Regions from separate parts of the Hornefia porci genome, predicted to be linked through region 1. Evidence: riboswitches for the same ligand, from Rfam matches in the RefSeq annotation. Region 1 holds a riboswitch; each other region holds the start of a gene.
What was found. A riboswitch is a leader RNA that binds a small molecule or an ion and turns the genes downstream of it on or off. The one in region 1 is predicted to bind cobalamin.

Region 1 (8,143 bases):
CCGGAATGCCGGTCATGGAGGGAAAGTGCGCGCTGTTCAAGACCTTCGCGAATATCGACGCGGTGCCGATCTGCGTGAACAGTAAGGATCCGGATGTGATTGTGGATACGGTGTTCCACATTTCCAAAAGCTTCGGCGGTATCAACCTGGAGGATATCGGTGCTCCGCGCTGTTTTGAGATTGAGCGCAGGCTTATTGAGAAATGTGATATTCCGGTATTTCATGATGACCAGCACGGTACTGCCATCATCACCGCGGCTGCAATTCTGAACGCGCTGAAGGTCACGGGAAAGAAACCGGGAGAGCTGCGGATCGCTTTCAGCGGCGCCGGGGCGGCGGGAATTTCCATCGCAAAGATGTTTCTGCGGTTCGGCTTCGGCGATATCATTCTCTGCGGCAGCAGGGGGACGATCTATGAGGGAGCGCCGTATAACAATCCGGAGCAGGAGGCCATGGCGAGGGTGACCAACAAAGACAACCTGGCGGGTTCTCTCGCGGACGCGATGAAGGGTGCGGATATCTTTATCGGCGTTTCCAGACCCGGCGTCGTGACGCAGGATATGATCCGATCTATGGCGAAGGATCCCATCGTGTTCCCGATGGCCAATCCGGTCCCGGAGATTATGCCTGAACTGGCCAGAGAAGCCGGTGCGGCGGTTGTGGGAACCGGACGCTCAGATTTCGCGAACCAGGTCAATAATGTCATCGCCTTTCCGGGGATCTTCCGCGGCGCGCTTGACTGCCGGGCGACAAAGATTACCGAGGAGATGAAGGAGGCCGCGGCGAGGGCGATCGCGGCCGTAATTCCTGAGGAGGAACTCAGAGCGGATTACGTGCTCCCGGACGGATTCAACCCCCTTGTGGTGGAGCGCGTGGCAGCAGCGGTAAAAGAGGCCTGGGGAAAATACGGAGCATGATGCGAAAACCGGGCGGCAGGCCGGAGCACGAAGGAATCCGCATAAGGCATACGCAGTGCCGCTCGGAGCATGATATGAAAGCCGAACGAAAGCCTGGAGCACGAAGATGAAGGTCGGAGCACGGAACACAAATGAGGAGGGAGACGAATGGAACGGTACAGAATCGAGCACGATACGATGGGCGAGGTAAAAGTCCCCGCGGACAGATACTGGGGCGCTCAGACGGAGCGAAGCTTTGAGAATTTCAAAATCGGGACGCACCGGATGCCGCCGGAGGTGATCCGCGCATTCGCGGTGCTGAAAAAGGCGGCGGCGCAGGCTAACGAAAAGCTCGGAATGCTTGACGCGGAGCGTGCGGAGTTAATCGGCCGTGTATGCGATGAGATTACAGATGGAAAACTGGAGGGGAATTTTCCGCTGGTGATTTTTCAGACAGGAAGCGGAACGCAGTCGAACATGAATGTAAACGAAGTCATCGCCAATCGCGGAAATGAAATCGCCGGGAAAAAGCTCCTTCATCCCAACGACCATGTCAACAAGTCTCAGAGCTCTAACGACACCTTCCCGACCGCGATGCATATCGCGGCGCTCTGCGCCGCAGAGGACCGTCTGCTTCCCGCAGTGGAGTGCCTGACGCAGACCTTCCGGCGACTGGAAACGGAGTACATGGACATCGTCAAGACGGGGCGGACGCATCTGCAGGACGCCACTCCGCTGACGCTGGGTCAGGAGATCAGCGGGTGGAGGTCTATGCTTGAGCACGACGCCGCCATGCTGCGGGACTCTCTGCGCTATCTGCGGGAGCTTGCGCTGGGCGGCACGGCAGTCGGAACGGGTCTGAACGCCCACAAAGATTTTGGAAAGGAGTCGGCTGCCGCCGTCAGCCGGATCACGGGCAGGGATTTTGTTACCGCAGAAAACAAATTTCACTCTCTGACAAGTAAGGACGGACTGGTCTTTGTTCACGGAGCCGTGAAAGCGCTGGCCGCGGATCTCATGAAAATCGCCAACGACGTCCGGTGGCTGGCATCAGGCCCGCGATGCGGAATCGGCGAACTCACGATTCCGGAGAACGAGCCCGGCAGCTCCATCATGCCCGGAAAGGTCAACCCCACGCAGTGTGAAGCGATGACCATGGTCTGCGTTCAGGTCATGGGTCACGACACGACCATCGGGCTGGCGGCGTCGCAGGGGAACTTTCAGCTGAATGTGTTCATGCCGGTGATGATTTACGATTTCCTGGAGTCGGTGAACCTGCTGGCGGACGCCTGCGACTCCTTCCGCAGAAACTGTGCGGAGGGGATTCGCCCGAACAGGGAGCGAATAGATGAAAATCTGCGGAAATCGCTGATGTTGGTCACCGCGCTGAACCCGCATATCGGATATGAAAACGCGGCGAAGATCGCCAAACTGGCGCATAAGGAAGGAACGACGCTGAAGGAAGCGGCCCTCAAGCTGGGGCTGGTGTCTGAGGAGGATTTCGACGCCTGGGTTGACCCGTCGAAGATGGTGTGACATGAAAGTATTTGACTTTTTCTGTGAAGACGGGTACGATAATGGAAGAAGTCAGTTCATGTTCGCCGCGCGGAACGCGGCGCTGAGAGGGAAGCAGGTGAGAAACCTGCGCGGTACCGCCACTGTAAGTGGGAGTCCGGCCCCCGCCCGCACGGGCAGTCACTGGTATTTCCGGGAAGACGGGGTCAGGATGAAGAACACGAGCCAGGAAACCTGCATGAAAGGAATTCTGCGGGAGCGGTATACTCCGACGCAGAATGCACAGCAGTGAAAACGGGCTGCGGCGAAAGCCGCGGTCTTTTGTTTTCTCAGTGAGGAGTGAGTAAATGAAGAAAAAAATATCAATCGGTCTTCTGACCTTTGTCATAGCAGTCGCGATGCTGATGCCGGCCAGTGCGTTTGCGGCGGTTACAACGGCTGAGACGCCGGTCGGAACCTGGAACACCCATCTGAAATGGCGCTTCATTACATCCGGTAAGCCGATGGATTTCACTAACGCGCCGACGCCGCCGGCAGTGGACGGAAATTATGTATACTTCGTCGCGGGAAAGAAGCTGTACAAGCTGGACAAAGACACCGGCAAGGTGCTGGCCGTAAGCACGCTGCCCGGTACGGCGGGCTTTGGTACATCGCCGGTCGCCATCGACAGCAGCCACAACATATATGTCTTTGTGAACGGTTCCTGCGTGGTGAAGTACAGCAGCGACCTTGAGAAGCTCGCAGAGAGCAAGAAATTTGAAGGACAGAACGAGGGACCGCTGAAGATCATCGGAGACCGGATCTACGGCGGAACCTGGAACGACAGTACCGAGGGCGGAACGTACTTCGCACTGAAGCTTTCAGACCTTTCCCTCGCCTGGGAGCAGGGACAGTATGACAAAGAAGGGTACTACTGGGACGGAGCCTGCGAGGTGGGCGATTCTGTGGTCTTCGGAAGCGATGGCGGGAACCTCTACATCGCGTCGAAGACAGGAACAACTGTCACCAGGGTCCTGAATGCCGGAGAGGGCATGACCATCCGTTCCACCCCGGCGTCTGACGGCAGCAGTGTCTATGTTGCCTCCAAGACTGCCACATCCATGTCTTGGGACAGCACAGGGGTCGGCTATCTGACAAAGTATAAGGTTTCAGGAACGAGTCTGACAGAAACCGGAAAGGTCAAAATAGCTCCCTCCGTCAATACGCCGCTTATCAGCGGTGATAACCTCTACATAGGCAGCAACGGCGGGAACATCTACGCGATTGACAAGGATAAGATGGAGATTGTGAAAACAGTGAAGGCTCCCGCAAACGTACAGGGTGAAATGCTGATCTCCACAGGAAACAGCGGAAAGATCTGCATCTACTCCACCTACAACCGGCCGCCGGGCGGAATCTATTACATAGAACTGACTGACGACCTGAGTGTCTCGGCTCAGGGCGAGACCTTTATACCGCCCCTGCAGCAGTATTGCATTTCGCCGGTTGTGAGCGACGCGGACGGGAATTTGTACTACAAAAATGACGCCGGCGACATCATGGCCATCGGCAGCGGCAAGAGCACTTCGGCAGTGACCGGTCTGAAATCCGCGCCGAAGACGACCGAGTCGGTCACGCTGTCCTGGTCGCCGCGGGAGAATGTCAAATCCTATGTCATTTACCAGAGCACAGACAAAAAAACTTACAGGAAGGTGAAGACCGCAAAGAACAGCGCCACATCGGCGGCCGTCGGAAGTCTGAAAACAGGGAAAACCTATTACTTCCGGATTCGCGCGGAGCTGATGGACGGTTCGGTGACGGGCAATTCGTCGACACTCAAGGTGAAGGTCGTGCCGCCGGCGCCGGGTTCATTGAAAGCCAGAGCGGGAAGCAGGAAGATTACCGTGAGCTGGAAAAAGGTGTCTAAAGCCGGCGGTTATCAGGTCGTTCGCGCCACCGGTAAAACCGGAAAGTATAAAACCGTTGCGACCCTGAAGAAATCATCTTCCGTGAAATACACCAACCAGAAGCTTAAGAAAGGAAAGACATATTATTACAAGGTTCGCGCATACCGCACAGTCAGCGGTAAGAAGATATACGGAGCATATTCCGGTATCGTATACAAGAAGGTAAAGTAGTTATCAAGAGGAGGACAAGTTATGAAGAAGTTTTCCAGAGCGCTGATCGCGGTGCTCGCCCTGACAATGGTAATGGCGTTTATGCCGGGAATGGCGTTCGCGGAGGGTACGGCGTCGCAGAAGGCGACGGTTACGTTCAGCGCCGGCATTCCGAATCAGTATGATATGGTAAATGAGAAGGTTACGGCCACCGGCGATCTGGCGGAGAAGTATTTCCCGGAATTGAAAACCGTGGAGGCGGACGGTGTGTCCTACGCTGACGTCCTTGTCGCGGCGACCATTCAGAAATACGGAGAAGACAAGGTGACGGAGTATCTCGGGCTCTCCAGAACCGACTACGGTTCGCTGGTCACAAAGCAGTTCGGGCATGATATCGTCGGATACTATTTTACAAACGGCAAATATAATGCGAAGGGCGTTTCTGAAATCGCGGTGAAGAGCGGAGACAAGCTTTTTGCGGGAGCCTACAGCGACAAAAACTACTCGGACCAGTACAGTTATCTGACAAAGACCGCGTACACCGCGACGGCAGGCGAGAAAATCACGGCAAAGGTCTCAGTGTATGACGCCGGAAGCGGCAGCACCATCAGGCCGGCTGCCGCGACGCTGAATACAGTCGATAAGAGTACCGGAAAACTGACCGCCGTCAAGACATACTACAAGAACGGTGCAGCGACGTTTACTCTGACAAAGCCGGGTACCTATACAATTGCGCCGACAGGAACCGTCAATATTAAGAGCTGGACCGGCGCAGATATTACAGGCAAAATCTTCGGCGAGGCGTCGACTGTCACTGTCAGGGCTCCGAAAATCGCGACTGCAAAGATTACCGGGCTTAAGGCAGGAACAAAGAAAGCCACCGTTTCCGTGAAAAAGATTAAAGGCGCGAAATATCAGATCAAATATAAGAAGAAGGGCTCAAGTAAGTGGTCCAAGGTCAACACCAAGCTGACAAAAAAGACCATTAAGAACCTGAAGAAAGGAAAGAAGTATTCCGTCAAAGTCCGCGCATACAAGACAGTCGGCGGCAAAAACTATTTCGGCAAATTCTCCGCAACCAAAACCGTAAAGGTTAAATAACTGCGATGATGACGAGCCCGGCGAGGGAATGCGAACCTTGCGAGAGCAGCCCTTTCTGTCTCTATAATTGTCGCAATCTTCGCGATCTCTGCGACGATGATAACGAGCCCGGCGAAGGAATGCGGACGAGCACGACGAAGGAATGTAGCCGAGTCCGCGAGGAAATGTAGCCGAACCCGGCGAAGTTGACAGAATTTAATCGGATTTGCTGCACAGGTGGGCAACAAGACCGGAGAAAGCGCAGATTAACATGCGGAACTGGGCAGGGCCGAAATTAAACATCGGAATATGCATAAACAGGAGGCTGCGGCATCTGGCAAAACAAAATGCTGATGCACAGCCTCTTTTTCCGGCTGTCTTTTTCAATTGTTTTCGGATTATTTTTGAATTATTTTCGGATTAGCCTGGAGACTGTCGGCCAAGAACGGCTGATGCCGGAGTTAAAGTCAGGTACAGGTTAGATGATGGTCAGAGTTGCCACATTTTTGGTTTTTTTCGAGAAATGTGGCAGATTTCATAGCATTTTTACTATGTATGACATATATTTTAAAATTGGAGTATCGAAAATTAGTCATTCGTACCGTGGTTTAACGAAAATATGACGCAAAATTTATACTATGAATATATTTCTCCGAGCAAAATGGTAAAATATGTAAAATATTGACGCGGAGTCTGCCACATTTTTGGATTTTTTTGCTTTTTGTGGCAGATTTTCAGATCAAGGGCTATTTAGGGGGCTTTGAAATCGGCTAATTACGATGCGTTGCGATGCAATACCTGCTGCTGGCAATAGATATGAAACAATATCGACCTTTGCGAGGCCTCTCGAGGCTGCCCGCCTGCGTGCGATCCTCGTCGGAGATCTTCGTGCGCCGCGATTTCAGTTTGTGGGGCTGCCCGCCTTGCTCGCCTGGCTGCCGGGCTTTGCGAGGCCTCCCGGGGCTGTCCGCCTGTTTGCAGGGGTCCGAGGCCTCGCTGCGTCGTTGTAGCAAAGTAAGCGCTGCTGCAGCTACAAAGCTTTTCCGGCCAGAACCTCTTCGTAGTCCAGGAGATTTTTCTCCAGCAGCGCCGGTGTGTCCAGACCGTAGGGGCATTTTTGCCGGCAACTGTCGCAGTGCAGGCATCCTTTTATTTTCTGCATCTCAGCCTGGTATTCTTTGTTCATATAAATCTCGACGGGCGCACGGCGAATCATCAGTGACATTCGTGCGCAGTCGTTGATTTTAATGCCTGCGGGACATGGCATGCAATAGCCGCATCCGCGGCAGAAATCACCGGAGAGCTGGGCGCGTTCGGAAGCGACGAAAGCTCGCATTTCCTCGTCATACGCAGGTGGATTTTTTCCGCACTCCAGAAATTCATCAAGCTCGGACATTTTCTGGATTCCCCAGATAGGCAGCACGTAATCATATTGATCGCAGAACGCATAAGCAACGTCGGCGCGGTTGATCAGACCGCCGCTAAGGGCTTTCATTGCGATGAATCCCATTCCGTTCTGCGCACATTTTTCAGCCAGTGCAAGATCCTGAGGGGCCGCCAGGTAGGAAAACGGGAACTGCAGTGTTTCATAAAGTCCGGAGTCAATGGCTTCCTCGGCTACCGGAAGACGATGATTGGTGATGCCGATATGTAGTATTTTTCCCTGCTTCTTCGCATCCAGCATAACCTCATAAAGTCCGGTACCGTCGCCGGGTCTGGGACAGAAGTCCGGGTTATGGAACTGGTAAATATCGATGTAGTCGGTGCGCAGATCAGTCAGCGACTGATTAAGCTGGGTCCAGAATTCTTCGGTGGTTCTGCACATTGTCTTTGTGGCTATAGTGACTTCGTGACGACGGCCTGCGAGTGCGCGTCCCAGCTTTTGCTCACTGTCTGTGTAAAAACGGGCGGTGTCGAAATATGTAATGCCGCCTTCGATGGCTTTGAGAATGATGCGCTCGGCATCTTCAAAGGAAATGCGCTGGATGGGCAGCGCGCCGAATCCGTTTTTGTCGGAAGTGATTCCTGTTTTTCCAAGACTGATTTTTTTCATGAGTGATGCCTCCTTGCGGCCATTATGCCACAGAGTGAGCTGATTCGCAATAACCGCAGAAAATTATTGATGCAGAACGCAGAGAATCTGATGTTTGACAAATACCCCTAGTGGGTATATAATAGCTGTGCCTGGAAGATACCCCAATGGGGTATGTGGCGACAACAAAAGAAAAACGGTGCGGCATGTGCCGCGGCGGGCGAAGCACAGTCTGCGGAGTGCCGACGGAAGAAGGGAAGGGAAATCATGGAGAACTGTACTATATCAGAAATAAAAACACCGGAAACGGAGGTTTCGTCGTCAACAGTGACCGCGGCCTCGCCAAAGTCGGGACCTTCGTCCGCGGTCACGCCGTCAGCCGAGCCAACGTCTGCCCCGACGTCGCCGGAAACGGCGGCCGGCTCGGCGCCGGACTGCTGCTGTCAGCATCGGACCAAGGAGCGGACTCCGGAGGAATATAAGGACCTGATCAACCGGCTGAGCCGCATTGAAGGCCAGATTCG
Region 2 (8,143 bases), 230 kb from region 1:
CCCTCGTATATTCCGTTCTCCCGTAGCGGGTGCGTTCCTCAGCGCTGGACAGGAACAGAAGCTCCTTTGCTCTCGTCATGCCAACATAGCAGAGACGCCGCTCCTCCTCCATTCCCGAAGGGTCGTCAAAGGCTTTGTTCCCCGGAAAGAGACCGTCCTCAAGTCCCGGCAGAAAGACCACCGGAAACTCAAGCCCCTTGGCACTGTGCATCGTCATCAGCGTCACCGTGTCCTGATGCTCGTCATAGTTATCCACCTCAGCCGCAAGTGTAAGCTGCTCCATGAACTCCTCGATGGAGGGATTTTCGGTTCCCTTTTCATAATCGTAAATTACCGATTTGAACTCCATCAGGTTCTCAATCCGTCCTTCCGACTCGACGGTGCCGGTCTCCTCCAGTGCGGGAAGATATCCGGTTTTCGTAAGCAGCAGGTCATAGATGTCGGAAACCTTCAGGTTCGTCCGTTCCTGCCGGCAGAGGTTCAGGCAGTCCGTCAGCTCCCGTACCCGGTCATACGCCTTGCCCGGCAGCGTGTCCTGCACCTCAGGATCGCTGAGCGCCTCCAGCAGACTTTTGTTCTTCACAGCGGCGAAGCCCATGACCTTCTCCACGGTTTTGTCGCCCATGCCGCGCTTCGGCTCATTCACGATGCGCCGCATTGACAGGTCATCCTTCGGATTGACCACAAGCCGCATATAGCACATGATGTCCTTGATTTCCTTCCGGTCATAGTAACGCATGCCGGACAAAATGCGGTACGGGATTCCATCCCGGGAAAGAGCGCTCTCAAAAAGCCGTGACTGGGCGTTGGTCCGGTACAGAATCGCGAAATCCGTCAGCGGCCGGCCGGCGCGGTTCATATATCCGATCTGCCGGGCCACATACGCCGCCTCCTCATGGTCATTATTCGCCCTGTAATAGCGAAGCTTCTCGCCGCTGTCACGGTCCGTCCACAGCTTCTTGCTCTTTCGGCCGCGGTTGTTGCGGATTACCGAATACGCCGCGTCCAGAATGTTCCCCTTGCTCCGGTAGTTCTGCTCCAGCTTGATGACCTTCGCCTCCGGAAAATCCGATTCAAAGTCCAGGATGTTCCGGATATCCGCCCCGCGCCACTGGTAAATGCACTGGTCGTCGTCCCCGACCACGCACAGATTGTGGTGCCGGTCCGCCAGCTGGCGGATCAGCCGGTACTGAATATGGTTCGTATCCTGATACTCGTCCACCATGATATACTGAAAACGCTCCTGGTAACGCAGCAGAATCTCCTCATTCCGCTCAAAGAGCTTCACGGTGTTCAGCAGAATATCGTCAAAGTCCATCGCGTTGTTCTGCCTCAGCCGCTTCTGATACTCTCTGTACACCAGGTAAATCGCCTTTGTTTTATAATTATTCTCCATTGTCTCCCGGTACTGCTCCGGATCCACGCCCTTCTCCTTCTGGTCGCTGATCACCGCCAGCAGATACTGCGGCGCGAATTCCCGGTCGCTGATCCCGTTTTCCTTCAGGATGTTTTTCACCAGGGTCTTCTGATCAGTGCCGTCGTAGATGACAAAGTTCGGCTCATACCCCGCTTCCTCCGGATAGACCCGCAGAATGCGAAGGCACATGGCGTGAAAGGTCATGATCCACATGGATCCCGCCCGGTCTCCCGCCAGATCCTCCACTCGCTCCCGCATTTCCCTGGCGGCCTTGTTGGTAAAGGTCACCGCCAGTATGCTGTACGGAGAAATCCCCTCTTCAAGCATATGAGCGATACGGTGGGTCATGGTGCTTGTCTTGCCGGAACCCGCGCCCGCCAGAATCAGCAGCGGTCCCTCCAGCTGACGCACCGCCTCCTGCTGCCTGGAATTCAGATTTTCAAAACTCATTCGTTACTCTCCATTCATTTGTCTGCCTGATGCGTGAACAGACACTTACTATTCTATCACATTTACTCTGTCTTTGCTCTGCCTTTAGCACAAAAAAAGAGCCGGAGCGCCTCCGCGATGCTCCGGCGGCGCTCCTCGCCTCTCTCTTATTCTGTCGATGCATTCTGCCGCCGCTGCGCCTGCGGCGTATTTATCTACTCCTTTGTGTAATTGACGGTGTAGTGCCACTTGATTACATCGCCATTCTTCAGCTTGTATTTGGAGCAGGTGTAATTCGGCGTGACTCCGTTCACGTAGTACAGCCAGCCGCTGTTCTTGCCGCCGTCGAATTCCGCGAGATGACCGATGGAACTGATATACACGCCGTCATAAGCGCCCGCGTCCTTCTTGATGTACGCGATGCCGCGGGATCTGCAGACGGACTTCAGCGCGTCGTAAACGGTTTCACCACTCTTGAACTGATACTTTGTGGCTGACAGAATGACGCCGCTTGAAGGAATATTTTTTTTCTTGGCGGGGTCCTTCAGCCGGGACATATCATTTGCAAGATCCCTGCATTCGATGCTGATGGTCACGGATTTTGCAGCCGAGGCAGCTGCAGACGATGAGCTGCCGTTTTTCTTGGCCGCTTCTGCCTTCTTCTCCTTAACCAGTTTCCGGTAGTTCTCCAGAGCCGCGGTCAGAACCTCTTTGTTCTCCACGATCTCCTTCTGGTCTTTGCTGAGCTTGTCATACGCCTTTTTCGCCTTCTGAATGGCGTCCTTGCTGTCCAGCGTCACCTTGTCCGGATCGCCGATCGCAGCGATCAGCTCGTCCACCTTTTTCACGGCGGCCTTGTCTTTCTTTTCCTTCGAGGACGCTGATTTCTTCTCCGTCGTACCGGAATCGGACGCGGTCTGAGTCTCCGCGGATTCCTGCGCCGCTGTCGCCTTCGCCTTCTCCGCCCGGGCGCTTTTAATGCTCAGACCGAAAACCGCCGAGGTTGCCGCAAGTGCGACAATCACGAGAACAGCGATCGTCCTGATTTTCCTTCTCTTTGCCTTTCTCAACAGTTCATCTTCCATAACTCTTCCCCTTTCTAACATTCCTGCGCTTTCCGATTCTTTCCTGCTACAGCAAACGAGGCAGGGTGACGGGGCCTGCCTCAAAATGAAAAAAGAATGAAAAGCAATTGGGGCTCCCCGTAATCCGCACTATCCTCAGATAGTATAAAGGACTGTGGTTCTGCCCACAGCCCGTATTCGCTGATGCATATGTTTCTACCATCGGTTCACCGCCGATTAGAAACGCTTTCGCGCAGGTCTCCTGGCTTATGGATCATCGCCGGCCGCGCCTTCCCGGTTTCCCAGTGGCATCCTGCGACACAGCTCTCCAACTACAGTGGCGGGACCGCTCAGGCGTTCAACCTGATTCCCTCTTAGCTTCCGTGTGGAAGAACGCGAAACGCATTTTCAATTGCACCTTAATTGTATCGGATATTTCCCCTTTCGTCAAGAGGAAATTCCATCACTGCTTCAGCAGCCAGGCGACGCTCTCGTCGCACTCCCTGCTCTCTATGGTCAGTGTCGCAGAGGGATCGCAGTAATCGTCGATTGCCGCCAGGATTTCCTTCATGTTCAGGCTTCCCGAGGTAAGAGGTCTGTGCTGGTCGCTGCTTCCGTCGTTATTATGAAGATGGAAGTGCCCAAGCCGGGGGCCCATAATCCGGATCCAGTCCGTGACGCTGTACTCAGGCTCTGTCACCACATTGGCGTGACCCACATCAAGACAGAGCTTCACACGCGGATCGTCTATCTGCGATACAATTTCCGTCAGCGACTCCGGCTCTGAATCCAGCACATTCTCAATGTAAAGGGTGAAGTCCTCCGGCTTGTCCTCCATAAATCTGCTCCAGAATTTCACTGACTGCTTCACGTGCCAGACCGGGAAATAAATCAGCGGAATAAATCCGGAATGCACTACCAGACGTTTCAGCCCCAGCCGCCGGCAGCCTTCGTAGGCCTGCTCGAAGCGTTTCATGGCGAGATCCACAAAGAGCGGGTCGATAGACTGCGGACAGAGTTCGGTGAAGGGACCGTGAACAATCGCGCCGCGCTCGTCCGAAACGCCGCATTCCTTCATTTCCTTCTGCATCGCGGCTATCGTCCGGTCGATTTTGTCCTCATCCAGAGTCTGAGAAATGCAGAACTGGTTGAATTCAATGCCGATACCGTATTTTTTTATCACCTTCAGCGCGTCGTCGGAAAACGTCGCCAGAAAAATCTGCCTCTCCATATCGTCACCTGTAAATCCCGTATTTGATCTTGATTCTTTCCAGCTTCCTGATAAACATATCTCCGAAAAAGAAGATGAACACCGCGGCGCCGCCGGCGTGAACCGCATCGTAGGGTGCTCCGGAGATATAGAGAATCCGCAGCGTGTTCAGGCTCACCGGCCGCCCGCCCGGCATGGCGGCTGAGGTCACCATCGCGCAGATATTCATGATTCCGCCGTACACGATGAATGTCACAAAGAAGGTGAACAGAGCCATGGTCAGTCCGTCCACGGAGAGTCGTTTCCGCTGCACCAGCAGACCTCCCAGCAGACCGGCCACCCCGAACGCGTAAAGCCGCCAGCCGAAAAATGTCTGGTCTTTTCCCGGCCAGATCAGATAGCAGATATAGGCCGCCGCCAGCGCAAAGGCGATGCAGAGTACCGGCCCCATCACCATCCGCAGGCTTCGCGAGGCAAGCTCGTCACGGAATCCCCGATCCCGGATCTCCTCGTAGTTTACTTTGTTGAAGGCGAGCCCCGCCAGGAATCCCAACAGCCCCCAGCAGAACATCTGCCACGGCGTCCATGGTCCCTGCCCCATATAAAAGTTGCAGACGAACCGCGCCAGTGCGCCGATCAGGAAACCCGCCTCCGGTCCCAGCGAAATTCCGGAGATGATTATCATGGCCGTCCCCGCCTGAATCGGAACAGTCAGATGAAAGAAGAGGTGAATCACAACAGTCAGAGCTGCCATCATCGCGATCAGGACGATCTCCCGGGCCTTGGGCTTTCGCCGTTCGAACACCATGAAAAACGGAATCATCGTATAGATCACAATCAGGATGCTGCCAACCATATACAGATCCGAGCCCAGCAGGAAGCTTCCTCCCAGCACGGTAACAGGAATTACGCCGAGAATCAGAAATGCGGAAACGGCGGTGCGTTTTCTGGCCGCGGCCTCATACTGAGTCAGATCGAATCCCCGACGCATTTCGCCACCTCCTCCCATGTGACAGCTTCAGGGAAGTAATCCCGCGCCATGCGGTTCGCCGTCGTCGTATAGAAATTGTTTCCCGGAAAGAACTCCTTCGGCGGTCCGGCCGACACGATTCCTCCGTCGAAAAACATAGCGCAGCAGTCGCCGTATTCCGCGCAGAACTCGATGTCATGAGACACCATGAACAAAGTCCTGCCCGCATCGGTCAGCTTCTTCAGAACCTTCGCAAGGGCGATTTTAAAGAAAGGGTCCAGACCCTTGGTGGCCTCGTCCAGAAGAATCACATCCGGATCCACCAGCAGAACCTTCCCAAGCGCCAGTCGCTGCTGCTCACCTCCTGACAGGTCGTAGGGATGTGCCTTCCGGAGATGTTCGATCTCCATGAGCCGGAGCATATCCACAACCTTCTTCACTTTTTCCCCGTCTGTACCTTTTTCGTCATGCAGGGCCTCCAGCAGCTCGTCCTCCACGCAGATCTCTGTGAACAGCGCCTGCGGGTTCTGGGGCAGCATAGCCAGACGGCCGTTCACCTCAATTTTTCCGCGCTGAGGCTTTACAATCCCGGCGATTGCCTTCAGCGTTGTGCTCTTTCCTACGCCGTTTCCGCCGAGGATACAAAAGAGCTGCCCCTTCTCCACATCCATCGTCAGTCCCCGAAGGACATCCTGGGAGTTCCGGTCGTAACGATACCAGACATTTTCCATATGGATTGCCGGATCCTTGATTTTCCGCGGTTTCTCTTCCTTCCCGGTTCCCTTCTGCCAGAGAGGGATCCCTTTTTCCGGTTCCTTCCCGGCCCGGCGCATCTCCTCATCGATCCAGAGTCTTCCTTCACGGATGGTCAGCGGACTCTCGCCCTCTCCGCCTGCGGAATAGAAAATCCGGGTCACTGAAGGAAGCCCGTAGAACATGGGATGGCGGCTGCCGCCTCCGTTACCGGACATCAGCCGTCCGATGCGCCGGGGATCGTCATATGCGATGATTCTTCCCCGATCCATGACCAGGACTTTGTCGGCCATGGTAAACGCCTCCTCCAGACGATGCTCCGAAAGGATAACGGTAGTTCCGAGATCCCGGTTGATTTTGTAAATCGTTCGCAGGAACTCTGACGCGGCGATAGGATCCAGCTGCGAGGTCGGTTCGTCCAGGACCAGAAGTTTCGGCTGCATGGCCATGATCGACGCGAGGTTCAGCAGCTGTTTCTGCCCGCCGGACAGCTGGCTCACGTCTCTGCGGAACCAGGCCTGGATCCCGAAATAACTGGCCATCTCAGCCACGCGGCGTTTGATGGTCCGATTGTCCAGCCCCAGGCTTTCCAGTCCGAACGCCAGCTCGTGCCAGACCTTGTCCGTGACGATCTGATTGTCCGGGTTCTGCTGCACAAAGCCGATTTCGGACGCGTTTCTGCGATCGTCCAGCGCGGAAATCTCGGTACCTCCGTAGGTGACCGAGCCCTCTCTTCTTCCATAGGGAATAAGGTTTTTCTTCATGTGCCGCAGCAGCGTCGTCTTGCCGCAGCCGGATTTTCCGCATATTACAATAAACTCCGACGGATGCACCTCAAAGGTCACGCGGTCCAGCGCAGGACTGTCAGAGAGCGGATATGAAAATGTTACATTGCCAAACCGGATCGTTTCCATCGGACCTCCCCACTGATATCGATAAGAATCGGCAGCGCCAGAAGCAGCACATAGGCGCCCAGCGTCAGCCCCGTCATCAGGTCGAACCGGCGAAGCACATACTCCGGGTAGAACCAGACGGTCGTTTTTCCCATAACCGCGCCCGCTATGACGACGACGCCAAGACCGCACATCACAAGCAGAAGCAGCAGATCTCTCTTTGTGAACCGATAAAGATGGAAGCTGGTGCGCCCCCGCAGGCCGTAGCCTCTGGCCTCCATGGAATCCGCACTCTCAATGGAGGACTCCAGCGACCACGAGACGAGGATGGAAAGTTCCTTCCCGAACTGCCGGATCCGTGCGGCTCTGCTCTTCTTCTGATTTCCGGTCAAGCAGGCCTGCCCCATGCGGATCTCCGCGAAACGGTCCTTCAGGAGCGGCACATAGCGGAATATCATGGACAAAGTCAGACCCAGCACGGGCGCGGCCCGCCCGAAGATGAAAATGAGCTTGTCCGCGCTCATGACCACATTGAAGCTGACAAACCAGATGATCACTGACACCAGCATTACCGCGGCACTGAGTCCGAAGATGAACGCCTCCATCGTGATTGCGTTGTCGTTGAGATAAAAGAGCACGGTGACGCCTTCATGAGTAAAAAGAACATTGATCACCGCCATCAGCACCAGCGTCCAGAAGCTGAAAATCAGGTTCAGCTTCACGGTTCCGCGTCCCTTCAGCAGGACAGAGTACGTCCATGACAGCACAAAGGTCGCCGCCAGGAACCACGGCGACAGCGAAAACATCGTTATTCCAATGGCCAGTATGTAATAGATAAGATTAACCCAGGGATGAAGCCCTGAAAACTCGGAACTTTCACCGATTCCGTCTTTAAACATGCATTTCCTTTCTTCCGTCACCCGCCGGCGCCGCTGAATATCTGCAATATCCGGCGCTCATCAAGTCCGACGGGACTCAATGAACCGGCACTGTTTATCTTACTACACATCTCCGTGTTCTGTCAATTTCCTCCGCTTGACGATTCTATCCGGAATTGATATAGTAGAAATCACATGGAGGTTTATTATGACAGACAAAGAAATCAAAGAGCTGCTGGAGAAAAAGTTTACCTTTTTCCAGCATAAAGAATGTGAATTTTTCCCCTGCCACAATACAAGCAGGCCGGAGAAGTTCAACTGCCTCTTCTGCTACTGTCCGCTTTACGCCCTGGGCTCGGAATGCGGAGGAAATTTCAGGTACACGGAAAACGGGTTCAAGGACTGCAGCGGATGCATGTTCCCGCACGTTCACGAGAACTATCCGAAGATACTGGACAAATATGATCAGATTGTCCGGATCGCATCCGAGCACCGGGAGCAGCAGGCTGAACCGGAGAAAAGCGAATCG
Region 3 (8,143 bases), 750 kb from region 1:
TGTTTCTGGCACCTTCTGTGGTGAACAGCGCGGTGAAGGGCGCGCTGCTCTGCGGGCAGGCGTATTCCGCGCTGGGATATGGGGTCTGCCCGGAACCGGAGACGGTGCGATCGGACATTATTCAGGCAGTCCGCCTGGAAAGCGGCGAGGCGGTAGTGGCCTTCTGCGAAGGCATTCAGGCGGCCGCGCCGGTGGATTCCTTTGTGCGCCCTGAGCCCTGGGCCATGCCGGGATATGAGGATCCTGTGGTCATGGCGGCCGGCGCGTTCGTGCAGGGTTCCTCCATCGAGCTCAGCGCTGACGGGCCGATGCGTGAACCGTTTATCGTCTATTTTCAGGGAGGACTGACGTATGAGCATTCTAAACTCGGCGTCATGAATTCTCTGAACCGGCTGTACCGGAAGGGACTTCTGAAGGGAAGGGGACTTTGTGTATGAGCGACAAAAAAAGCAGGGGGCAGCGGCTGCGCCGCGCTCTGACGATACTTAAATTCGCGGTTCTTATCGCGATTGTCGTCGCCCTGCCGATTTATATCATCATCTGTCAGAGGGATGTGATTTCCAGATTCCGCAGCTACACGGATGTGATCCATTATCTGCGGGGATTCGGCATCAAGAGTGTTCTGATCTATCTTGCGGCGGAAATTCTGCAGATTGTCGTCAGTGTGCTGCCGGGAGAGGTTTTTCAGTTTGCCGCCGGTTCGGTGTTCGGTTTTTTCCCGGGACTTATCCTGACGCTGGCGGGCTGCGCGGCCGGAGAAACCGTTTCCTATTATCTGGCGCGTTTTCTGGGCGAGGACGGACTTGAACTGATTCTCGGAAAGGAGCGAATGGGAAAATATGTAAGCCGCTTCAACAGCGAAAAAGCGTATATCCTGACGTTCCTGATTTACCTGATTCCGGGAATTCCGAAGGATCTGGTATGCTACGCCGCCGGAATCTCTCATATGAAATTCCGTGCCTTTCTGCTGCTCTCACTCGTCGGCAGAATTCCGGCACTGTGCGGCTGTCTGCTGTTCGGCGATATGATGATGAAAGGGAATTACCGGGGAATGATCGTGATCGGCGCTGTCTGCGGCGTGATTCTGCTGCTGTGCTTCATCTTCCGGAAGCGAGTCAACCGGTTTATCGATCAGATTTATGAGAAAATATCGTAAGGGGGATCCAATCAGGAAGATCCAATCCCGGGGCAGGCTCTCATAGTCTTTTCCGGATACTTTATACCGACAAGACAGTTTTGCAGGTTTTGCAGGTTAATAATTAACCCACAAAAACTACAAAATCTTCTTTGTCTGCAAAGGCTTTACCGGAGAGGGGAGAGGCGAGACCCGCGCATACTCACTGCAGAGATTCACCGCCGCCGTAGCAACGCATACGCCGCAGATACCGCCGCGGATGCCGCTCCGCCGCAGAGCAGATAACCGCCCCTCCGCCGGGTAGTCATTGACAGAACGCGGGGCAATTGCTATAATTTATGTAGAATTAAATATGTCGGTACAGTGCCGCGGACGGCAGTCCGCAGTTAAAAGGGAATCGGGTGTGAATCCCGAACGATCCGGTCACTGTAAACAGGGAGTTCTCCCGTACTATGCCATTGGCAGCATACATCCGGCACAGACAGCGTGCGCCGCAATGCTTCGGCGTTCCGGCTGTCACCGTCATTTCGATGCTGCTGAGAAGGCGCGGGGGAACGAAGATCTGCAAGTCAGGAAACCTGCTGTATCAGAATTATCGGCGAAATGCTTCTGGAGAGAGTGTGCCTGTAATAATAACATGATGAAACATTAGATACATCGCATCATTGTTCCGCTGCAACAGATTTTCATGTATTATAACTGAAGTTTTTCATACAAGTACCCGCTTCTTCAGAGAAAAGTGGGTTTTTTGCTGCCCTGAGATATCGCAGTGCTCTGTCCGGAGCTGAACGCCGTGCTGAGCGAGGAAAAAATGATGAGAAGGAGAGAATTTGTTTTGAAAAAGAAAAAGTATTACAAAATCACGTTATCCTTCCTGCTGATCGCTGCGCTCGTTCTGACGCAGCTTGCCGCTGCGTTTGCGGAAGATTCCGCAGGCGCCGGGAGTGCGTCTCCGAAAGCGACGGCGCAGCAGGAGACCGTGGCGAGAGAAAACAAAAAAGCCTCGTCTGCGGAAGACAATCAGGCGGGCCGGTCTGAACAGGAAGGAGTAGCACAGCAGGAAGACCGGAGCACAGCAGCCTCCGATTCCTCAAACGGCTCGTCAGCAGCTTCTTCAGTCGGCTCCGTGCGGCAGCAGGCGAGACAAGGCGAAAGCGGGCAGCAGGGAACATCCGATACATCGGAAAACCTGTCCGGCAGCAGCAAGACGGCTTCCTCCGGAGAAAAGGAGACAGCGCAGAATCAGACTGCGAAAACCGGAGAACCTTCCGCCATCGACAACAGCACGACGCTGGATGACGGCATCTACACGCCGGACGGCGTTTCCTTCACCGGCGGAACCGGAAGAGTGAAAATCACGGTTCCGACGATTAAGGTGACGAACGGGAAGGCGTATGCCGACATTCTGTTCAGCAGCAAATCTTATACGAAGCTTCAGGCCGGCGGAAAGACCTACGAGCCGGAGGCTGACACATCGAACGGGTCTTTGTTCAAAAAAGTTCCGGTCGCTCTCAACAGGGATACAGCGATTGTCGGAACCACCACGGCGATGTCGAAGGTCAACGATATTGATTATTCTATTCACGTGAACAAAAGTGAACCGGTGTCCGATCCGGCCACCCCTGCTGTGGATAACAGAACCGATCTGGCGGACGGCGTCTGGGTACCGGACAGCTTCAGTGTGAGCGGCGGTACGAACAAAGTGACGATTACCTGTCCGAAGGTTACGATTTCCGGCGGAAAGGCTGTTGCGACGATTGTGTTCAGCAGCGATAAATACACACAGCTGAAGGCAAACGGTAAAATTTACAGCGGCGTAACAGATTCCGCGGCAAAGACCTCGACCTTTTCTGTTCCGGTGGCGCTGAACACGGCCAATCCCATCATCGGGAAAACCGTCAGAATGTCTGATCCGCACTGGATCAATTATTCTATCACCATTCGGATGAGCGTGAATTCCGGGAAGTATACGGAGCCTTCCGGCGGACAGGATCCCGACCCGTCGCCATCGGATCCGACAGTACCGACAGAGACGAAAGACCTGAAGGCAGGAACCTGGAAGGTGAAGTCTGACACCGATAACCGCATGTTCTACCTCTATCCGAAAACCGGAACCAAGTACAGTATTCTGACGGTTAAAGGGGAGGGCAGCAAAAAGACCATGACTGCAACCGTCACGCTGACCGGAGAAGGCTACGACTATCTGTACATGGGAACCGCGCTGGATGCGGCGAAGGCGCCGAAAACCCGGTGGATCAAGGCGAAGGTGGTTAACGGATACTACACCTACACGCTGCCGGTTTCCGCTCTGGATAAGAATCTGACGGTTTCCGCTCATTCCAGGAAGCTGAACAGCTGGTTTGAACATACTATTATCTTCTACAGCGGCGGGGCGAAGGCTGTTTCCTCCGGCACCTCGACGACAGCTCCTAAGACAAAGAAAAAGAAAGACAAATACGCCACAAGCGGGAAACAGACAAAATTCAGGAAGAGCACAAAGAAAGACAAGGTATCCAAATATAAAGACGACAGCCAGAAAAGCACAGGTGCGGTCAACAACAGAACCTCACTGAAGGACGGAGTATACACTCCGGATTCCTTCAGCTGGTCAGGAGGCTCCGGCCGTCTCGCCTACATTAAATGCAGAAAAATCACGGTAACGGGCGGAAAAGCCTATGCGACCATCGTGTTCGGAAGCAGCAGCTACGACCGTCTCAAGGCAAACGGAAAGGTTTATTCCAGGAGCGGGGGAGGACTCTCCACTTTTGTGATTCCGGTGAAACTGAACGCCAACAATACCATCATCGGACGCACCACAGCCATGTCCCAGCCTCACTGGGTCCGCTATACAATCTATGTAAAAAAAGCCGTCAGCGCCAGGGCTGCGAAAAAAGCCCGGGCAGAAGCAGAAAAAGCCGCAAAGGACGCCCGGAAGGCCAAACTCTCGCTGAGCAGGTCCGCTCCGAAGATTACCGGGCTGAAATACAGGTCGACGGTGAAAACCAGGTATGCGAAATACTTCCGGATCTTCCGGTATAACCACGGCGTTTCCCTGCTGAGCATAGACGTCAGCAAAAACACCGCGCTGTATGAGGAATACACGAAAAATGCGAAGAAGTCCGCAAAGGAGGACGGTAAAGTGGAGTATGACGAGGACGGAAAACCGGTCGCCCGCTCCCAGCACGAGATTACAGAGGCTCTTTATAAAAACAACGTCGTGAGTTATCTGCTGGTTCCGGAGAAATTCGACGTTCCCGCCGGTCTGGACAAACAGTATATCATCGTCAGGATCCCCGCGGAGAAAAGCTATGTGGCATCGAACTCTGCTTTGTCGTTCCTGGACGCCCTGGACGCGGTCGACGGCATCCGTCTCACCGGCGTAACGCCTGAAAAGGTCACTGCCTCCGGCGTCACGAAAGCGATAAAGAGCAGGCGCATCACCTATGCCGAAACGCCGGAATCGCCCCGGTACAGCACAATCATCCGGAAGAAAACCAGACTGGCCGTTCTGCCGGGGAGCCTGATTCCCGAGGAGATTACGACAAAGGAAACTCTGCTGAACAAGGACAAAATCGCGAAGCAGAAGGAGCAGGCGGAAACGGATCAGAAAAAACTGGAGACTCTGGAATCCCGTTTTACGGCGCTGGATATTCCGGTCATCCTCGACCGGTCCCGGCAGGAGAAGAGTCGTCTGGGACAGAAGGAATGGATCCGGATTTACGGAGAGATTTACGGCAGCGCGAAAAAAGCGCAGAAAATTTTTGAGAAAGAAGTAAAGGCAGAAAAGAAATAAAAAAGGCAGGATGAGATGAGAAACCGATTCAGGAAAGGAATGATCCTTCTTCTGGCGCTGGTGACCGCCACAGTGCTTCTGCTGTCCGGCTGCGGCGCGAAAAACAGCGAATCAGCTTCGGGCACATCGGGCGCTCCGGAGATCAGCGGGCTGACCTACAGCAAGACCATGAAGCTGGATTATGCGAAGGAATTCAACGTTTACTACTACAAAGACGGGTACAGGCTGATTGACATTAAGGACGATGCGAAGTATCTGATCGTGCCCAAGGGAAAGAAGGCTCCGGAAAAGCTGAGCAAAAAGATTAAGGTTCTTCACGAACCGGTGAAAAACATCTATCTCGCGGCGACCGCGTCCATGGCGCTGTTTTCTTCCATGGACGCTCTGGACAATATTTCCATGACCTCGCTGAAGTCGGGAGGCTGGTCCTTCCGGTCAGTACGGGACGCGATGAACGCAGGGAAAATTGTTTACGCCGGAAAATACAGTGAGCCGGATTACGAGCTGCTGCTGGACAAAAAATGCGGTCTGGCCATTGAATCCACGATGATTTATCATACGCCGGACGTAAAAGAAATGATTGAAGATCTGAAAATCCCCGTCATGGTAGACCGGTCCAGTTACGAATCAAACCCCCTGGGGCGCACAGAGTGGATCAAGCTTTACGGCGCGCTGACCGGACATGAGAAACAGGCTGAGGCCTTCTTTGAAAAACAGGAAAAGAAAATTTCCGCTCTGGACGATTTCAGGAATACGGAGAAAACTGTAGCCTTCTTCTATATATCCACGGACGGAAAAGCAGTGGTGCGCAGCAGCAAAGACTACGTTCCCACGATGATCGAGATGGCCGGCGGCCGGTATGTTTTCAGGAAACTGACGGATTCCGACGGAAAAACCTCCGTTCCGATGACCATTGAAAAGTTCTACGATACGGCCGCAGACGCCGATTATATCGTATACAACGGGAGCATCGACAGCACGGTCCGTTCCATGAACGATTTAATCGCGAAGGACCCGATTATGAAAAAGTTCAAAGCGGTGAAAAACGGACAGTGTTACGCCACGGGAGCATCGATGTATCAGCGGACGGATATCGTCGGTGATATGATTCTGGACTTTCATTATCTCGTGACACAAAAGCATCTGTCCGAAATGAAGTTCCTGACAAAACTGAAGTGAGGGCCCTCTGCTCCGCGTCGCATCCCGTGACGCCGGCACAAAGTACACGAACCTCCGATTCGGCCGTGTACGCGAAAAAAGTCAGAGGAAGTACAGGTAGTTTTTGAAGTACAGGTAGTTATTTATGAAAAAAAATATTTCCGAACTCCCGGCAGCCGCCGAAAGCTTTCAGCACGAAAACCTTCGGCGGCGCAGCCGTTATACCATGGTATTCGTACTGCTGTTCGCCGCGTTCTGCGTGATGACTGTGATCAATATCAATTCCGGTAATGTGCATATATCGCTGGATCATATCGTCAGGATACTTTTCACCGGGCAGGGAGATATCAAGGAAACCAATATTATATGGAGAATCCGTCTCCCCAGGATACTTACGGCGGCCATACTGGGCGGCGCTCTTGCGCTGTCCGGATTTCTGCTTCAGACATTCTTCGAGAATCCGATTGCGGGTCCCTATGTTCTGGGGATCTCTTCCGGCGCGAAAATGGTTGTAGCCTTTGTTATGATCGTCGCGCTGAAATATTATTCCACGGTTTCCTCCTACACGATGATTGTGGCGGCCTTTGCCGGCTCTCTGGCGTCGGTGGGCTTTATTCTGCTGGTTGCCCGAAGGATCCAGAATATGGCGGCGCTGCTGGTGGCGGGAATCATGATCGGCTACATCTGTTCCGCTGTCACGGACTTTATTATTACCTTCGCCAGCGACTCGGATATCGCGAATCTTCACGGCTGGTCTCAGGGCAGTTTTTCCGGGATGAGCTGGGAAAGCGTGCGTATCGTCGCTGTCGTGGTGTTTGTCACGTTCGCTCTGACACTGTGCTGCGCCAAGCCCATCAGCGCCTATCAGCTGGGAGAATCCTATGCGCGCAGTATCGGCGTGAATATTCGTGTGTTCAGGATTGTGCTGATCCTTCTCTCCAGCGTGTTCTCGGCAACAGTGACGGCCTTTGCCGGCCCGATTTCCTTTGTCGGCATCGCGGTGCCGTTCCTGATCAAGGGCGCTCTGGGCACGTCCAGGCCTATTGTTGTGATTCCGGGAGCCTTTGTGATGGGCGCGGTATTCTGCATGTTCTGTGATCTCATCGCACGGCTTGCCTTCGCTCCGCTGGAGCTGAACATCAGCACCGTGACATCCGTCTTCGGAGCACCAATTGTCATCTATATGATGGTCAGCAGAAAGAGAGGCAGATGAGATGAACGGGAATTATCTGACACTTGAACAGCTTTCCGTGGGATATCACAGCAAAAGCCTCATTGACGATATCTGTCTGAACGTCCGCAGAGGGGAGATTGTGACGCTCATCGGACCCAACGGCGCCGGAAAATCCACAATTCTGAAGACAATCGCCCGTCAGCTCACCCTGCTGCGCGGTGACGTGGTTATCGACGGGAGCAGTCTGAACGAGATGACTTTCCGGGATCTGTCCACACGTATGGCTGTGGTTCTTACAGACCGTCCGAAGCCGGAGCTTCTGACCTGTCACGATATCGTAGCGACCGGACGGTATCCGTATACCGGGCGTCTGGGAATTCTGACCCATGAGGACGAGGAGAAGGTGGACGAGGCGCTGGAGACGGTTCACGCACGCGAGCTTGGAAACCGTGATTTCAATGCGATCAGTGACGGGCAGAAACAGCGTGTGATGCTCGCCCGGGCAATCTGCCAGGAACCGGAAATCATCCTTCTGGACGAGCCGACATCGTTTCTGGACATCCGTTACAAGCTTGAGCTCCTGAGCGTCCTGCGCCGAATGGCCAAAGAAAAGGGAATCACTATCGTCATGACCCTCCACGAAATCGATCTCGCACAGAAAATCTCGGATCGGATTGTCTGTGTCAGCGGGGAGCACGCAGTCCGGGCCGGAACGCCGGAGGAGATTTTTCATTCGGAGATTATACGGGAGCTTTACGATATCGACAACGGATTCTATGATCCCGTGTTCGGAAGCATCGAGCTGGCAAGGCCGGAGGGAGATACGCCGCAGGTCTTTGTGATATCCTCAGGAGGAACCGGCATCCGGATCTACCGGGAGCTT
Region 4 (8,143 bases), 1.0 Mb from region 1:
GTCGCTGATCGGCCCATCGATTCTGGTGGGGATTATCGGATACGTTCTCGGCACATATATGGGGCTGCTTGTCTGGGGAATTCTGGAATTTTAGCGGGGAACAAAATCACTGTCCGGATTTTTTCCCGGCGCTGCCCGCAGTTTAATTGTGCCGCACTGATGTCCTTCGCGCGGACTGTCGCCGGCAAGGATGCGCGAAAGCCGGCATCGCAATCACTGATATCCTGTCCGTGCGGAGAAACCCGCGCAGCGTCCCTGATTGAATAAATTCTGACGAAACCGCAAAAAAATCCCAAAGTTATAACTAAAGTTCATTGCATAATCCGTGTAAAAGTCTGATAATACAGATAAAAGCTTGCCGGGTTTTCCGGCACGGGCGCGGATTTCTGCCGCATGCCGCCTCCCGTTTGTGCTCGACTTTTTTCAACCGGGGCGGATGGCGGAGGAGCCGTGCAGAAAGGAGTTATTATGTTAAATTCATTTTTTCAGAGTACGCTCGGAAGACCGTCGCTGATCTCACCGGACGACACATGGGCCCTGCTGTTCGTGCTGGTCGTCAGTGTGGCGCTGGCGATCTATCTGGAGCAGAGGTACACCTGGGCGTCCAAACTTTCCGGCGCGATTATCGCACTGATCTTCGCTCTGGTTTTGTCCAACATCGGGATTCTGCCGACGAACAGCACCCTGTATGACGATATCATCTGGGGCTATGCGGTGCCGCTGGGTATTCCTCTTCTGCTACTGCAGTGCAACATGAAGAAGATCTGGAAGGAGACCGGACGCGTCATGATCGTTTTCCTGATCGGCGCGGTGGGAACCTGCCTGGGCGCACTGCTGGCATATCAGCTGCTGCATGACGCGGTGCCTGAGGCAGCCGGCGTAGCGGCAATGATGACCGGTTCCTATATCGGCGGCGGCGTAAACTTCGCCGCGCTGGCGACGCAGTTCAAGGTGAGCGGCGGAACCATCGGAGCGACGACTGTTGCGGACAATCTGCTGATGGCGCTGTACTTCTTCGTCCTGATTTTGTTCGCGGGACTGAAATTCTTCCGCAGCCACTACACCCATCCGCACATCGACGAGGTGGAGAAGAACGGGCTCGGCGATTCGCAGACACAGGCAGCTGCTTACTGGAGCCGCAAAGACATCTCGCTGAAGGACATCGCTCTGAATCTGGCTTACGCTGTGGTCATCGTGTTCTTCTCGAACCTGATTTCCATGGGCATTGCCAATGTCATCCCGACAGACAACGCGATCCTGAAGATGTGTAATACATTCTTCGGCTCTCAGTACGTCTGGATCACCACGCTGTCCATGATCGTCGCCACCTATGGAGAGACGCAGGTACAAAAGCTGAACGGTTCGCAGGAAATCGGTACCTATTTCATCTACCTGTTCCTGTTCGTCATCGGCGTTCCGGCCTCCATCTATCAGATCATCACACAGACGCCGGCGCTGCTGCTGTTCACTGCGATTATGGTAATCGTCAACATGCTGTTCTGCTTCATCGGCGGCAAGCTGCTGCACTTTGACCTGGAGGACTGCATCCTGGCGTCCAACGCGAACATCGGAGGACCGACCACCGCGGCCGGCATGGCCATTTCCCAGGGCTGGAGTCAGCTGGTCGGACCGATTATGCTGGTCGGAACCTTCGGCTACGTTATCGGTACGTATCTCGGCGTTGTTATCGGCGGAATTCTGGGCGCGTAAAGCTGAGGGGGCGATATTATGGCGAGTTATACTGAAACGCCGATTCCGGTTCTTCCGGATCTGGAGCAATACACAAAGACAGCCTTTATCGACTCTCCGCTGACAGAAGTGAAGGAAAGCGAAAAAATTGACATCCGGATGCAATATCCGGTTCTCGGATTCAAAAACGGGGAGCAGAGATGTTTCCTGCGCAGGGAAGTATATGAAATGCTGCAGAAAGCGGCGGAAAGCCTCCCGGAAGGATACTGCTTCCGGATCTGGGACGCCTGGAGACCCTTTGCACTGCAGGAGGAGCTCTTTGTCTCATACAGCGCCAAAATCATACGGGAGTTTCATCTGGAAAACATGTCGGAGGAGGAACAGCACCGTTTCATCGGCAAATTCGTCGCCAATCCTATTCCGGACAGGACTCTGCCGCCGGCGCACACCACGGGCGGAGCTATCGATCTGACGCTTGTTGGCCCGGACGGGAAAGAGCTGGAGATGGGATGCGGCTTCGACGCCTTCACCGACAAAACCAGGACTGCTTTCTTCGAGACAGAGGAGGCTGCGGGACTGCCGGATGCGGCGCTCATACGAGACAATCGCAGACTGCTCTATCATATCATGCTGGAGGCCGGCTTTACCAACCTGCCTTCCGAATGGTGGCACTTTGAATACGGGGACAAAAACTGGTCCGCCGTTGTCGACAGACCCGCTCTCTACAACGGGATCTTCGAGCTGGACTGAAGCTGATGTAAGCTGAAACCATATACTGATGCGGGCTCCGGGAAATCCGGAATCCGCATCAGTTTTGTTTGCCCAGCATGTGTGTCCGTCGCACCTCTTGACACCTTCAGAAACGGTTGATATAATTTCAGTAGAGAAAATGACAATTGAAATCCGTTCAGTGCCGCAGAATCCTTGTGGTTAAAAGGGAATCAGGTGAGATACCTGAGCGACTCGGTCACTGTAAACAGGAAGTACATCACAATAAGCCATTGGATCCTGAACCGATGAAAGCGGTGAAATCCGCAGAACCGTCGGCGGATCTGAGAAGGCGTGGTGTGCGGTATTACCTGTGAGCCAGGAAACCTGCTGAAGGGAGTGGAATTGGGGAATGACTTCCAGAGAAAGCTTCACCAATATCGCCGGAATGTGGATATGCTCTTCCATTTTTTGGCGTGTCAGGCCTGCTTTCCAAAGCGGGTTTTTCTTTTGCGATCAACAAAGGAAGATCCGGCGGGCCGCAGAGAACATCTCTCTCATTGACAAAAAAGAATTCTGCGAACCCGGGTACAGGAATGAGGCAGGGATTTTGTGGCAGGAAGTTTATGAATCGATCCGTTGATTGCCATTAAAAAAACTATTGGTGTTTTATTTGTGAGGAGGAAAACATGACGAGTAGTTTAAAAAAACTGGCTGTGCTGATTCTGTCTGCACTGATCCTTATCTCCTTCAGCATCATCCTGACGCCTCAGACATATGCGGCTGACGGTGATGAGAACAGTGTGGAGCTGACAGTAAAAGCCGAAGGCATGTTCAAGCCGGATTCTGCGACTCTGGTCAAATCCGGCGGCAAGAAGACGCTGATCATCAGAGACGACAGCACATCTTATGACAAGTACTATGTGGGAAAAGCTTCTGCTGCGCGCCTGTACGGATACGGCAGCGGCGCGGTCAACCCGACTCAGGAGACGATCGACGGCAAAAATTATCAGGTCTTTACTGTGGATGTAACCGGTATTGACCTGAGTAAATCATTTATCATCTCTACCCACTCAAAGAAAAAGCTGACATGGTATGAAAGAACGGTAACAGTCAATGAAAAAGAAAAGATACTTGATACTGTCGCCGGTGACGGAGCCTCGGTTAGTGCGAAGGACGGAGTTGAAAACGCGACACTGAAGGAGACCACAGAGAAGATTGAAACTGAAATGACAGAAGAGCAGGCAAAGGCCTATGTTGACGCCAACGACAGCCCTCTTCTGGTTGCAGGTCTGATCGGGGAAATCTATATCCATCCTAAAAAGACTGCTGAGGAGCAGGCAGCGCAGGCCGTTCTGACAGAGAAGACAGCGAAGATCGCGAAATATGCATATGATAAGCTGTCTGACGAGGACAAGAAAAATGTTCCGGAGATTCCGGACGGGCTCGGCTATGAATACCCGGGAGCAGGCGGAGCCGATTACTTTGTCAGCACCGGAGATGCGAGCAAGGACGATCCGCTGAATACGAAACCGGACAAAAAGAAGGAAATCCTGGTCTGCAGCTTCGGCACCAGCTATACTGACAGCCGTGTTGCCACCATCGGCGGAATCGAAAAAGCTCTGGCAAAGACTTACACCGACTACAGTGTAAGAAGAGCCTTCACATCTCAGGTAATCATCAATCACATCCTGGCCAGGGATGAAGAGAAGATCAACACTGTCAGAGAAGCCATGAACCAGGCTAAGGAGGCAGGCGTCACCAATCTGATTATTCAGCCGACCACATTGATGAACGGTGAAGAATATGACCAGATCAAACGGGATGTTGAACAGAACAAATGGGACGGCGTGACGATCACCTTCGCTGAGCCGCTGCTGGGCATGGCAGGCGATTCCGCAGACACCATCAACGAAGACAAGACCGCGGTCGCCAGAACTGCCGCAGAAGCAGCAGTAAAAGACGACGGAAAAGACGTCAGCGCGCTGACCGGCGACAGCGACACTGCTTACGTGTTCATGGGTCATGGAACCGGACATGCGGCAAATATCACCTACACACAGATGCAGACAGCGATGACCGGCCTCGGCTACAAGAATGCGTTCGTCGGAACCGTTGAAGGGGAAGAACGCAATGATCCTAATAATGCAGTTTCCGCTGTCCTCAAGAAGGTAAAAGACGGTGGATATTCCAGAGTTGTTCTGAGACCTCTGATGGTTGTTGCCGGCGACCACGCTAACAACGATATGAACGGGACCGATGAGGATTCCTGGAGAACCATTTTTGAAAAGGCAGGATTTAAGGTAGAAGGTCAGATCGCCGGCCTGGGTCAGATCGAAAGCGTTCAGAAGCTTTATGTGGCACACACACTGAAGGCTATGAGTGAACAGGTCGACCAGATGAAGAAGGACAGTGATGCAACAAAGGCAGAGCTGGAAAAAGCAAAGGCAGAACTGGCCAGGGCCAAGGCGGAGTATGCTGACTACAAGGCTAAGGTGGAACTCGCAGCGAGCTCAATTTCCGGTGTCAAAGCCAAGGCAGGCAAAGGCAGGAAGATCACGGTTTCCTGGAAGAAGAATTCTAAGGCGGAAGGCTACAAGGTCTATCGCTCCACCAAGAAATCCAAAGGCTTCAAGGCCGTGGCTACCGCGAAATCTGGCAAGACTGTGAAGGTCACTGTCAAGAGCGGACAGAAGAAGGGTAAAACCTATTACTTCAAGGTCAGAGGATATAAGAAGATCGCCGGAAAGACCTGCTACAGCAAATACAGCAAGGTTGTAAAGGTCAAGGCGAAATAAGGATCTGAAGGCCGCATCGCACTAAAGATCCTGAGTAACTGAATAAGGTAAAAGAGCATCTGAGGGAGGCTGGCGCACACGTGTGTAATCGTGGCAGCGCCGGCCTCTTTTAGTACTTTTTTTCTTGCGGCCGGGATAGTAATAGGGTAAACTAAACATACGACGAGTTTATATGAAATGAGCAGAGTATGGTTTCATAAGTCCTGTCCGGACGCTGAAAGCATATGATCAGATAAAGGGATGAAAAGAATGAACGACAGAAGAATCCTCCGAGATCTTTGTATTATGACTGTACTGGGGCTGCTGCTTGGACTGGCCGCCCTCGGCTTTGTGTACCACAGAGACTGTAAGGGAATTTTCCTGCGGAGCACGAGAATCAACGGCGTGAACGTTGCGGGCATGACGGCGGAACAGGCGGAGGATGCTGTAACAAAGAACTATTCGCTGAAGGTTTTGTTCAGGGAAGGAAAAAGGGAAACCCTGAAGGGTACGGCAATAGATTATGAGCTGGAAGAGCCTTCGATTATAAGACACCAGCTGAAAAGACAGTCCTTCGGGGAGTATCTGTCTTCTCTGTATCTGCATGGACAGCATTCCATGACTCTCAGGGGAAACTTCTCCGAAAAAAAGCTGCGCAAGGCTGTGATGAAATGGCCGGAGATGCAGGAAAAGAACATGAAAAAACCGAAGAGCGCCCGGGTATCCTATGAGGACGGGAAATTTTTTGTGGTAAAGCCCGCTAAAGGTACTGTGGTGAACAAGGGCAATGTTCTGGAGGCGGTGGAGGAGGCAGTAAGTGTTTCCATGACCGGTCTGGACATCAGCGGGGGATCCGGGTATTACAAAGATAAAGCGCCTGCCGTCAGTGAGAAACAGCTGAAGGAGGACTGCCGGCAGCTGAGCGGAATGTCCTGGAGCTCTGTGACCTATGAACTGCCGGACGGAAGTAAAAAGGTTCTGGACGCCAACCAGATGAAGGACTGGCTGGTCCGCGGCGAAGACGGACGACTGAAGCGGGATGATGAGGTCTGGGAGCAGAAGCTGACTGCCTTTGTGGCGCGGCTGGCCGATTCGGTCGACACTGTGGACAGCCCGCATAAGTTTAAGACGCATTCCGGAAAGGTGATCCGCCTTCAGGCCCGAGGCTATTACGGCTGGAAAATTGACCGGGAGGGTGAAGCCGCAAGGCTGTCGAAGGATCTGAAAAAGGGAGCGGACGTGGAGAGGAAACCGGTCTACGCCCAGACGGAGGCGGCTCCTTACAGCGATAATTACGGATTTGGAGATACTTATGTAGAGGTGAATCTCAACGCGCAGCACCTCTGGATGTACAAAGACGGAAGGGTTGTGTTCCAGACTGATGTGGTTTCCGGCACCCGCGGAGTCCACGAAACGCCGGCGGGCGCATACTTTCTGCTGACGAAGGCGCGGAATGTCGTTCTGCGCGGACCGGCAAAGACCACAACAGAGAAAAAAGGAAAGAAGACCGTCACGAAAACGTCTTATGAGTGGGAATCTCCGGTGAGCTACTGGATGCCGATTAATTATGAAGGCGTCGGTATGCACGACGCGAACTGGAGAGGCGTCTTTGGCGGCAGCATCTGGACCTATAACGGATCTCACGGCTGTATCAATCTGCCTCCTTCTAAGGCCGCCCGGCTGTTCAGCCTGGTTCAGACCGGAATCCCTGTGGCCGTGTACTACTGAGCATCTGAAATATGCCGCAGCGTATAGTAGTCGGAATGCGGCGCGATATGGGACGCCAGGCGTGCCGCGCCGGTGCCCAGCCGCGTCATCAGGGCGAGACCCCATCGCCGCCGTCCGTATTCTTTTCCGAAAATCCGCCGGATGTCTTTCGCGGATGAAAACGTGTAGAATTTCCTGCACGCTCTGAAAAATTCCTCCTGCAGTTCCCAGGGGGACATTTTGGTCGGCTGAAACACCACATTCATCATATCGAACCGGCTCCAGCTTCCGGGCAGGATGCGGCCCTGCGCCTCATAGTCTCTGTACACCGGCGTTCCGGGAAACGGCGTGAGAATCGCCGGCTGAAGCTGATAAGCGTGAATGGACTCGGCAAATGCGATGCTGCGGTCCATGTCGGACAGACCGTCCTCGTCCAGCCCCAGCACGATGCTTGCGATGACGCGTATCCGATGCCGCTTGCAGGCTTCTCCGGCGCGACAGATCGCCTCGATGTTCTGACCCTTCTGAATGCTGTCCAGCGCCTTCTGATTCAGGGACTCGATTCCGATCAGAACACGCGTCAGATGAGCCTGCGCCAGCAGCTCCAGCAGTTCCTCGTCTTCTGCCATATCCGTCCGCCCGAAGAAAAACGTTTCTCTGAAGGTCAGCCCCTCCGCGATCATGCGGCGGCAGATTTCCTTCGCCCGTTCTTTGTCTGCCGTAAAGTTATCGTCCTCGAAGTTCATGTACCGGAAACCCATTTCTTTGTAGCGGCGTATCTCAGCGAGTACATTGTCCACGCTGCGTTTCCGGTAGGGGTGAAACATTCTTGAGGTGGTACAAAAGCTGCATCGGCAGGGACATCCCCGGGTCGATATGACGTTGGCCGCTGCACAGGGCGTTTTCAGGATGGAATAATCCGGAAAAGGGACCTCGTCAATATTTTCAATCAGGGGACCCCGAACGACGGGTTCAGTAATGCGTCCTTCCACCACATCCAGAATCACTTTTTCTCCTTCACCGGTGATAATCTGATCTGCGTGCTCAAGCGCCTCCTCCGGCATCCAGGTGGGGTGCATCCCGCCCATCAGCACCCGTGCTCCGCTACGGCGATGAATCATATCGGCCAGCTCGTATCCGCGGGGAGCATTGGAGGTCATAAGGGAAAAGCAGAAGATATCGGTATCTTTCAGCAGCCGGTTGTAGGGCACTCTGCCGTTCAATTCCTCGTACACTTCCACCTTGTGACCGGCCCGCTTCAG

Region 2: it holds a riboswitch for cobalamin, as region 1 does, so the genes downstream of both, BHK98_RS06135 (DUF4430 domain-containing protein) here and BHK98_RS05065 (fibronectin type III domain-containing protein) in region 1, are expected to answer to the same signal.
Region 3: it holds a riboswitch for cobalamin, as region 1 does, so the genes downstream of both, BHK98_RS01375 (TroA family protein) here and BHK98_RS05065 (fibronectin type III domain-containing protein) in region 1, are expected to answer to the same signal.
Region 4: it holds a riboswitch for cobalamin, as region 1 does, so the genes downstream of both, BHK98_RS09745 (sirohydrochlorin cobaltochelatase) here and BHK98_RS05065 (fibronectin type III domain-containing protein) in region 1, are expected to answer to the same signal.

The regions. Positions count from the first base shown of each region.
Region 1 is NZ_MJIE01000001.1:1,059,592-1,067,734, reverse strand. Features, by position in the region: gene BHK98_RS05075 (NAD(P)-dependent malic enzyme) at 1-917, shown strand, start outside; gene fumC (class II fumarate hydratase) at 1,065-2,432, shown strand; cobalamin riboswitch at 2,474-2,667, shown strand; gene BHK98_RS05065 (fibronectin type III domain-containing protein) at 2,759-4,528, shown strand; gene BHK98_RS05060 (fibronectin type III domain-containing protein) at 4,550-5,608, shown strand; gene BHK98_RS05055 (aldo/keto reductase) at 6,618-7,640, opposite strand; gene BHK98_RS14205 (metal-sensing transcriptional repressor) at 7,794-8,143, shown strand, end outside.
Region 2 is NZ_MJIE01000001.1:1,288,272-1,296,414, forward strand. Features, by position in the region: gene BHK98_RS06130 (ATP-dependent helicase) at 1-1,867, opposite strand, end outside; gene BHK98_RS06135 (DUF4430 domain-containing protein) at 2,062-2,931, opposite strand; cobalamin riboswitch at 3,146-3,324, opposite strand; gene BHK98_RS06140 (sugar phosphate isomerase/epimerase family protein) at 3,374-4,141, opposite strand; gene BHK98_RS06145 (ECF transporter S component) at 4,146-5,111, opposite strand; gene BHK98_RS06150 (ABC transporter ATP-binding protein) at 5,090-6,757, opposite strand; gene BHK98_RS06155 (energy-coupling factor transporter transmembrane component T) at 6,730-7,635, opposite strand; gene BHK98_RS06160 (cysteine-rich small domain-containing protein) at 7,823-8,143, shown strand, end outside.
Region 3 is NZ_MJIE01000001.1:314,311-322,453, forward strand. Features, by position in the region: gene BHK98_RS01365 (methionine gamma-lyase family protein) at 1-437, shown strand, start outside; gene BHK98_RS01370 (TVP38/TMEM64 family protein) at 434-1,156, shown strand; cobalamin riboswitch at 1,480-1,735, shown strand; gene BHK98_RS01375 (TroA family protein) at 1,971-4,928, shown strand; gene BHK98_RS01380 (ABC transporter substrate-binding protein) at 4,944-6,107, shown strand; gene BHK98_RS01385 (FecCD family ABC transporter permease) at 6,232-7,299, shown strand; gene BHK98_RS01390 (ABC transporter ATP-binding protein) at 7,301-8,143, shown strand, end outside.
Region 4 is NZ_MJIE01000001.1:2,085,057-2,093,199, forward strand. Features, by position in the region: gene BHK98_RS09725 (DUF819 family protein) at 1-94, shown strand, start outside; gene BHK98_RS09730 (DUF819 family protein) at 469-1,710, shown strand; gene BHK98_RS09735 (M15 family metallopeptidase) at 1,729-2,439, shown strand; cobalamin riboswitch at 2,581-2,806, shown strand; gene BHK98_RS09745 (sirohydrochlorin cobaltochelatase) at 3,087-5,195, shown strand; gene BHK98_RS09750 (L,D-transpeptidase) at 5,445-6,902, shown strand; gene BHK98_RS09755 (B12-binding domain-containing radical SAM protein) at 6,896-8,143, opposite strand, start outside.